Regions from separate parts of the Sporosarcina sp. SG10008 genome, predicted to be linked through region 2. Evidence: riboswitches for the same ligand, from Rfam matches in the RefSeq annotation. Region 2 holds a riboswitch; each other region holds the start of a gene.
The links. A riboswitch is a leader RNA that binds a small molecule or an ion and turns the genes downstream of it on or off. The one in region 2 is predicted to bind S-adenosylmethionine.

Region 1 (2,200 bases), 400 kb from region 2:
GTTCTCGCGTATATAGATGAAATCGCTGATATCACGGCAATGAAACATTCAAAAACAGCGGTTGTAACTGCTTCAATCGATTCAGTCGATTTTGTATCGTCGGCGCGTGTAGGAGATGTACTTGAACTTGAGGCAATTGTCACGTCAACTGGCCGTACATCGATGGAAGTATTTGTATCGGTCCATTCAATGAACCTGCTTACAGGCGAAACAAAACTAACAACCGAATCCTTCCTAACGATGGTTGCCATGGATGAAAATAACAAGCCTACTCCTGTGCCGGGCATTTATCCGGAAACAGAGGCTGAAAAGAGTCTATTTGAAACAGGCCCCGCACGCCGTGAACATCGGAAATTGCGGAGTGAGATGAAACATTAAATAATTTGTTATGGAAAAAGCCCACGGCAAGTTATGGGTTTTTTTACATTGTGTCGCGTATCATTTCAATGCCATTTCTACTTTTCACATAAAATGTTTCATTGTAAAAACGAGTATAATCTAAATAATTCATGTTTTGTGTATTGACAATCTATTCGGAAGACTGTATTGTACTCATTAACAACTAAATACGTAACTTTCTTATCCAGAGAGGTGTAGGGACTGGCCCGATGATACCTCAGCAACAGACTTTTAAAGTACTGTGCTAATTCCAGAAGCGTAAGTGTAATGCTTACTGCTTGGAGATGAGAAGAGCAAATAGCGAATTCGCCAAAACCTCTTCTTGGAATTTAGAAGTGGTTTTTTGTTTCGTCTAGGCTCCGGGCGCCAGATGCTTGGGTCATAAGTTAAAGCTGCTCTGCGGCAAAGAACGCCGCTACGCATCTTCATCTTATGCCTGACGCATCTAAGCGGGCGCCCTTCGCTTTTGTTACTTCTGGAGACTAAAGTTACCTTCAAAAAATGAAGGGAGACTTATTGTGTCAAATGAATTAATCAATGCAATTGCTTTATTAAAAAAGAAAGAATGGGTCGATTTAACACATACTTTCGGGCCTGACTCACCCCGTTTTTCAGCATTTGATGCAGCAGAGTTTACAACATTATTTGATCACGATGATGGATTTTTCGCACAGAGCTTTAAATTTGCGGGACAGTACGGCACACATATTGATGCACCAATTCACTTCGTTCGTGATACAAGATACTTGGATGAATTGGGTTTGAAAGAATTGGTATTACCGCTGGTGGTCATCGATAAATCGAAAGAATCTGATGCAAACCATGATTTTACATTAACTGTTGAAGATATTCTGAAGTTTGAAGCTCAGCACGGGCAAATTGAGGCAGGTACATTTGTGGCATTACGCACAGATTGGGGCAAACGCTGGCCGGATAATGAGGCATTTTGCAATAAAGATGCCGATGGGAATAACCGTATACCGGGTTGGGGCCTTGCTGCTTTGAAGTTTTTATTTGATGAAAGAAAAGTAAAGGCTGTCGGTCATGAAACTTTCGATACGGATTCAGCCATTGATTTTCAAAAGAACCAAGCTCTTTTAGGCGAATATTATGTTCTTGAACAAGATACCTACCAAATTGAGCTATTAACAAACCTAGATAAAGTGCCCTCAAAAGGCGCGGTCATTTTTAACATCGTTCCGAAGCCGGAAAAAGCATCAGGATTCCCGGTACGCTCATTCGCGATCCTGCCGTAAGAAAAGAAAAAGGGCCCGCTCATTTGCGTTCCTATCGTAAGAAAACAAGAGAATCCGCTCATTCGCGTAATAGCCATAAGAAAAAAAGAGGATTTGCTCATTTGCACTCCTGACCTAATAAAACCGTAATTTACTCCTAAAACAGAAAGAAGGAATATACCATGACAAATCAATCGACAACACTAACACAAGCACCATTCAGAGCGGATCACGTTGGAAGTTTACTACGACCAGATAATTTGCATAAAGCGCGCAAAGACTTCAAAGAAGGCGTAGTTACTGCACAACAATTACGAGAAGTAGAAACAAAGGAAATTAAACGGGTTGTTGATAAGCAAATTGAAGTTGGTTTGGAACTTGTAACAGACGGTGAATTTAGACGTACGTGGTGGCATTTAGACTTCTTGGAGCATTTGAACGGAATTGAAGGATATGTGCCAGAGACTGGCTACGTATTTGATGGTATTGAAACAGAACGATATAACGTTCGAAACACAGGCAAGATTTCGTTTGACCCTAATCATCCATTCATTCAAGACTTTGTT
Region 2 (2,200 bases):
GACTGAGCTTGGCGAGCGCCTTCTAAAAGAGTTGGCTTGCTTATTGGATCATCCTTTTGTTGGCGATATTCGCGGGCTCGGATTCTTGTTAGGCATTGAACTTGTAGAGAACAAAGAAACGAAAGAACCTGCTGCAAACGCCCGTGTTGCGAAAATCATTGGCGAATGTAAGGCGAATGGACTTATTATTGGAAGGAACGGCGATACAGTTGCTGGCTATAACAATATTCTAGCGCTAAGCCCACCGCTGTCTTGTACCGATGAAGACGTGGACTTTATTATTGCGGTTATGAAGAAAGTGTTCAATGAAAATGCATGAGTTAGGATGAGATTTTTAATCTTGCTAAACCAAAAACGGAGAACCTCCAATTATAGGGGTCCTCAGTTTTTGGTTTTATTTTTTCTAAAGACCATTGAAACGCGCTTCTCGCTACGCTCTTTCATACGCTGAAAATTCTCGAGATGTTTCCAAATGGCGATTGCAAATAACAAAGTTGCTATTACGACTGGCCAGTATCCGTCTGCCAATACTGCCATCGCGATGAGCGTGACGTAGAGCATCAGCACACCAAACACGAGAAAGTCTGTTACTAGCGCTACGACGACAAATAATGCAAAACCAATGAGCCCGATCTGCCAGTCGATTGCAAGCAGTACACCAATTATTGTCGCTGTTCCTTTTCCGCCGTTAAAGTTCATATAAAATGGAAAGTTATGGCCAATAACGGCTGCGGCGGCTGTAAGAAATAAAAGTAAAGCCACAAAGGCTTCTGAAAATCCTGCGTTTTCTGCGAAATAGTGCACAAGTAAGACAGCTCCTGCACCTTTACTGATATCGATTACTGCAACTAATGCGCCGAACTTCTTCCCGAGAACAATGGTCGCATTCGAGGCACCGGCATTTTTCACACCGGTTTCTTTCAAGTTAACGCCGGATATTTTCTGCGCAACAACTGATCCATGCAGGCAACCAACTGCATATCCCCATAAGAGCACGCCTACAATCCATAACCACATATCAAGTTCCTCCTAAAATAACGGTAGTCTAAGTGTAACATTCCACATAGACACAAGTTTCAGAAATATTATTCGGTAAACTATTGACAAAGTATTGAGATATCTACTATACTATGTCACAAGATGGAAAACTGAATATCACAAACTCTTATCAAGAGCGGCGGAGGGAATAGGCCCTGCGATGCCCGGCAACCAGCAAGTGACTAACTTGCAAAGGTGCTACTTCCTACAGATTCGTGCGAACGGTCTGAAAGATAAGGGGAGGAATAAGCGAAAGCGTAACCCTCTTCTTAAGCGAAGGGGGTTATTTTTCATTCCAAAAATACCCCTAACGTCTCCGCCCATTACAATCACATCCATCTAAAAAAACTCTGGAGGTAATGACGATGACAAAACTTCAACCCGAAACACTTCTTCTGCACGGTGGACAAAAACCGGATCCTGTAACAGGTTCACGCGCAGTTCCAATTCATAGAACCTCATCTTTTGTATTCCGTGATACAGAACATGCTCAAAAACTATTTGCACTACAAGAAGCAGGCAACATCTATACACGAATTACAAATCCAACTGTTGCAGTTTTTGAAGAGCGTATTGCGCTTCTTGAAGGTGGTACGGCGGCAGTTGCATTCTCCTCAGGTATGGCAGCTATCGCTTTCTCTATCTTGAACGTAGCTGGTGCTGGAGATGAAATTGTCGCAGCAAGCAACTTATATGGCGGTACTTATAATTTATTCGCCGCTACACTTCCGCGCTACGGTATCAATGTAAAGTTTGTCGATGCAACAGATCCTGAAAACTTCCGTGCAGCAATTACAGATAAAACAAAAGCAATATTCGCAGAAACAATCGGTAACCCGAGTCTTCATGTACTCGATATTGAAGCGGTTGCGGACATTGCGCATGAAAACGGTCTACCGCTTCTTATTGATAGTACATTTGCTTCGCCATATGGTTCGAATCCTATCGAATTTGGTGCGGATGTTGTCATCCATTCCGCTACAAAATGGATTGGCGGACACGGTACCACGATCGGTGGAGTTGCTGTTGATGCGGGTACATTTGACTGGACGCAAGGGAGGTTTCCTGGCTTCACAGAGCCTGATGCGTCATATCATGGTCTCCGTTACGGAATTGATACAGCAGCGGCGGCATTTGCGACTAAACTACGCGTTCAACTATT
Region 3 (2,200 bases), 1.4 Mb from region 2:
CCGAAAGTGTTGTTTTACCTGTTCCAGAAAGACCGAAGAATAGGGCAACATCACCGTCTTCACCAACGTTTGCCGAACAGTGCATCGGCATAATTCCATTTTCAGGAAGTAAGTAGTTCATGATTGAGAAGATTGATTTTTTCATTTCGCCAGCGTATTCAGTTCCACCGATAAGAACAATACGTTTTTCCATTGATACGATAATGAATGTCTCTGAATTCGTACCATCGACCACAGGATCAGCTTTAAATGAAGGAGCCGAAACGATTGTAAATTGTGATTCATGTTGTACTAGTTCTTCTTCAGTTGGGCGGATGAACAAGTTGTGAACAAACAGGTTATGCCATGCAAATTCATTCACAACTTGAATGGATAGTCGTGAAGCTGGATCTGCGCCTGCAAAACCTTTGAAGACGAACAGTTCGTCTTTTGTTCTCAAATGAGTAATTACTTTATTATATAATGAATCGAAAATTTCAGAAGAGATTGGACGATTGACGTTGCCCCAATCGATTTTGTCTTTGGAGGACGCTTCCTCAACAATGTATTTGTCCTTAGGTGAACGACCTGTATATTTGCCTGTCTGAGCTGTAACCGCTCCGTCTGATGTCAATTGAGCTTCACCACGTGAAATCGCTTTTTCAACAAGTTGTGGAACTGAAAGTTGAACTTTTACATTTTTCCCAGAAAGAAGTTTGTTGAGGTCATCACTAATTTTCGCAGATATCATAAGTATGTACCGTCCTTTGCATATAGTCCCAATCAATTGGGTGTCATCACATTATTGAATTAGTATAACACATTAAGAATAATAATCTATACTAATTCAAACCTCAAGGATTTATACGCAAAATGGGTAAAAAGATTTGACATGCAACAAGATTTTTCGTAGCATATATAGTTGAACGGATACTCTTATCCCGAGCTGGTGGAGGGGTCAGGCCCTATGAAACCCGGCAACCTGCACAGACGTTTTGTCTGCGCGAAGGTGCCAAACCTGTAGCAAGGCACAGTCCTTGTATGATAAGAGTGAAAGGTGCTTATGAAATCATGCCTTTCCTCATGTATTATTACGTGAGCGAAGGGCTTTTTATATGATATCGCCCTTAATCCTCGTGTATAGAGCTCGCAATGGCTTGTAGTCTTTTCATTTAGAAAAGACTCTACATGGGACATATGAGTACCGTATCAATCTCGTAGGATATAAGGAGGAAATAACATGACAAATCGCCGACTATTTACTTCAGAATCGGTAACTGAAGGACACCCGGACAAAATGTGTGACCAAATTTCGGATGCTATTCTAGATGCTATATTGGCAGAAGATCCAAATGCACGTGTTGCATGTGAAACGACAATTACAACAGGACTTGTCCTCGTTGCAGGAGAAATTACTACGACAACATATGTCGATATCCCGAAAGTTGTGCGTGAAACTGTTAAAGAAATTGGTTATGTACGCGCGAAATACGGATTTGATTGGGAAACATCTGCAGTTTTGACTGCGATCGATGAACAATCAGCCGACATCGCTGCAGGCGTTGACCAGGCACTTGAAGCGCGTGAAGGTTCGATGACAGATGATGAACTTGAAGCAATTGGAGCTGGTGACCAAGGTTTGATGTTCGGTTACGCTTGTAATGAAACACCGGAACTGATGCCGTTACCAATTAGCCTAGCTCATAAATTATCATTCCGACTTGCACAAGTACGCAAAGATGAAACCCTTACGTATCTGCGTCCAGATGGAAAAACACAAGTGACTGTTGAATATGATGAAAACAATAAACCAGTACGCATCGATACAATTGTTATTTCAGCGCAACATCACCCTGAAATAACACTTGAGCAAATTCAGCGTGATATTAAAGAATTCGTCATAAACCCGGTTGTACCAACTGATTTAATCGATGAAGACACGAAGTACTTCATCAACCCAACTGGCCGCTTCGTAATAGGGGGACCTCAAGGAGATGCAGGTCTTACTGGCCGTAAAATCATCGTTGACACGTACGGTGGTTATGCGCGTCATGGCGGCGGTGCGTTTTCTGGGAAAGATGCGACGAAAGTGGACCGCTCGGCTTCATATGCGGCACGTTATGTTGCGAAGAACATTGTCGCTGCAGGACTTGCAGATCGATGTGAAGTGCAACTTGCTTATGCAATCGGTGTTGCACAACCTGTATCGATTTCTATCGAT
Region 4 (2,200 bases), 890 kb from region 2:
AAATGATAGACATAACGATGGGATTGTTATTGCCCATCATGACATAGACTGCAAATATAAAAATGGTTACCGTCAGTACAGCGGTTAGCACAGCAAGGACGTTACGTCGCCCATTTGGACGATTGGCCACTATGTCAGAAATTTTGCCGCCAAGAGGAAAACCAATGATTCCAGCCAAACCATTAAACGATGCAATCAAAGCGGCAGCCATTAATGCACCGCCACCGAAATCTTTGACGATAGAGACGGACCAAAATCCGTAAAACCATAGATGCCACATGATAGGGATAAAGAACAAGTACAATAAGAAGAGATTCTTATTCGCTATTAACGGTTTTATTTCAGACTTCTTCGTTGTGTATAAATAAAGTATTAAGAGCGGACAAAGTGCAACAAGAATGACCGCAATCGCGATAGAGGACAGACCTAGTTTGACGGAAAAGTAATAGATGCCCATCACTATGACAAGAAAAACGGCTGAGTACATGGACATGTACAATAGGCCTTTGCCAAACTGTGCTTTAATACCAGGTGAAGTTAAATCTACAGAAGCACTTGAATCGTTTTTGGGCTTCATATATTTAAATAGTAGGAGTGCAATAATGAGTGTAATTGTTCCGGTCACGAAAAAAGGAAAGCGCCAAGCCCCTTCACCCATAAATGGTTCTGCGACTGTAATAAGATAAGGGACGCCAAGTGTGCCCGCTGTCAGACCAACAGATAATCCGGTAAGCGCCACACCCATTCCTAATCCAACTTTTTCAGGAGGTGTATGATAGGCAATATAAGAGCGGTCATTCGAATAAAAAACGCCTTCGCCTAGCCCGAGTAGGACTCGGAAAAGAATAAATGCAACAAGGCCTCCCACCAAACCCGTTAATAAAGTGGCGATTCCAGCCCAAACAATACTTAAAATGATAATAGCACGATAGCCAAACCTGTCCCCAAAGTAGCCACCAGGAAATTGCATTAACATAAAACCGGCAAAAAATAAACTACCAATCAATCCGCCAATTCCATGGGGGTTTGCCACGTCTGCAAAAAAAGAAACTTCATTTTCAATCATATATGTAATGATCGGCCCAGTTGCAACCCGGTCAACGTAAGAAACAAACCAACCTAAAAATAACAAGCCCCAAATCGTATGATATCTTTGCAAACCTTCCTTTTTCATTTCTCACACTTCCAATTCTATTGTTAATAAAACAAAATGCCCCTCCACTGTGTTAGTAGAGAGGCATTCGAGAGAAAATACCCTCTCATTTTCCAAAGCATAGTGCTTTGCAGGAATTAGCACCTTATCAACATGATTGTTGAATGGTTGCCGGGTTTCATAGGGCCAGCCCCTCCACCGCTCTTCATAAGAGTTTTATTAGCCTATTTAATTTGTAAAGGTTACTGCCAAACGTCTTGCGCGATAGTTACAACATGACGAACTTTTTCCCATTGTTGTTCTTCAGTTAACTGATTACCTTCTTCTGTTGATGCGAAGCCACATTGTGGGCTTAAGCATAGTTGATCTAAAGGAACATACTTTGAGGCCTCTGCTATTCTTGCTTTAAGCTGTTCAGGGGCCTCTAATTCGCCGAATTTAGAGGTGATCAAGCCTAATACGACGAAAAGGTCAGGGCGATTGACATGGCGCAACGGTTCAAAACTGCCGGAGCGTTCGTCGTCAAACTCAAGGAAAAGACCGTCAACATCTAATCCGCCGAAAATTGTTTCGGATACATCCTCGTAGCCACCACTAGAAAAATAGGTCGATTTGAAGTTGCCGCGGCAAATATGCATCGTCACGAGCAAGTCGGCAGGCCTTTTCGCGATGGATTCATTGATGGCACGTGCCGATAGTTGTACAAGTTTGTCAGGATTTTGCCCCTTCGCTTTCAATGTTTCCCTTCCTTCTTCCGATAAGAAGGAAGCCCAAGACGTGTCATCGATTTGAAGATAACGACATCCCTCATCGTACAGTGCTTGAATTACGTCTTGATAGGCTGTAACCAAGTCATCAAATAACTCTTCGTCATTTGCATAGATGCCTTCTTCGAATGTCGCTCTGTGAATCAGCATATTCGGGCTTGGAATCGTGAATTTTGCGACTGCATCACCTGCGATACTTTTCAGGAACTTGAAGTGTTCAATCATGTAATGGTCGCTAAACCCAATTTTTCCTGTCACTCTAATGCCGTGTGCTTTCGTT

Region 1: linked by a shared signal. The riboswitch ahead of ACGLYD_RS19725 (cyclase family protein) and the one ahead of ACGLYD_RS17805 (O-acetylhomoserine aminocarboxypropyltransferase/cysteine synthase family protein) in region 2 are both predicted to bind S-adenosylmethionine.
Region 3: linked by a shared signal. The riboswitch ahead of metK (methionine adenosyltransferase) and the one ahead of ACGLYD_RS17805 (O-acetylhomoserine aminocarboxypropyltransferase/cysteine synthase family protein) in region 2 are both predicted to bind S-adenosylmethionine.
Region 4: linked by a shared signal. The riboswitch ahead of ACGLYD_RS22205 (MFS transporter) and the one ahead of ACGLYD_RS17805 (O-acetylhomoserine aminocarboxypropyltransferase/cysteine synthase family protein) in region 2 are both predicted to bind S-adenosylmethionine.

The regions. Positions count from the first base shown of each region.
Region 1 covers NZ_CP172607.1:4,197,902-4,200,101, forward strand. Annotated here, with positions in the region: gene ACGLYD_RS19720 (acyl-CoA thioesterase) at 1-378, shown strand, start outside; SAM riboswitch class I at 577-690, shown strand; gene ACGLYD_RS19725 (cyclase family protein) at 918-1,655, shown strand; gene ACGLYD_RS19730 (5-methyltetrahydropteroyltriglutamate--homocysteine S-methyltransferase) at 1,817-2,200, shown strand, end outside.
Region 2 covers NZ_CP172607.1:3,801,109-3,803,308, reverse strand. Annotated here, with positions in the region: gene ACGLYD_RS17815 (aspartate aminotransferase family protein) at 1-319, shown strand, start outside; gene ACGLYD_RS17810 (glycerol-3-phosphate acyltransferase) at 382-1,017, opposite strand; SAM riboswitch class I at 1,163-1,278, shown strand; gene ACGLYD_RS17805 (O-acetylhomoserine aminocarboxypropyltransferase/cysteine synthase family protein) at 1,404-2,200, shown strand, end outside.
Region 3 covers NZ_CP172607.1:465,446-467,645, forward strand. Annotated here, with positions in the region: gene pckA (phosphoenolpyruvate carboxykinase (ATP)) at 1-730, opposite strand, end outside; SAM riboswitch class I at 913-1,030, shown strand; gene metK (methionine adenosyltransferase) at 1,220-2,200, shown strand, end outside.
Region 4 covers NZ_CP172607.1:4,689,964-4,692,163, forward strand. Annotated here, with positions in the region: gene ACGLYD_RS22205 (MFS transporter) at 1-1,174, opposite strand, end outside; SAM riboswitch class I at 1,257-1,367, opposite strand; gene ACGLYD_RS22210 (5-methyltetrahydropteroyltriglutamate--homocysteine S-methyltransferase) at 1,396-2,200, opposite strand, start outside.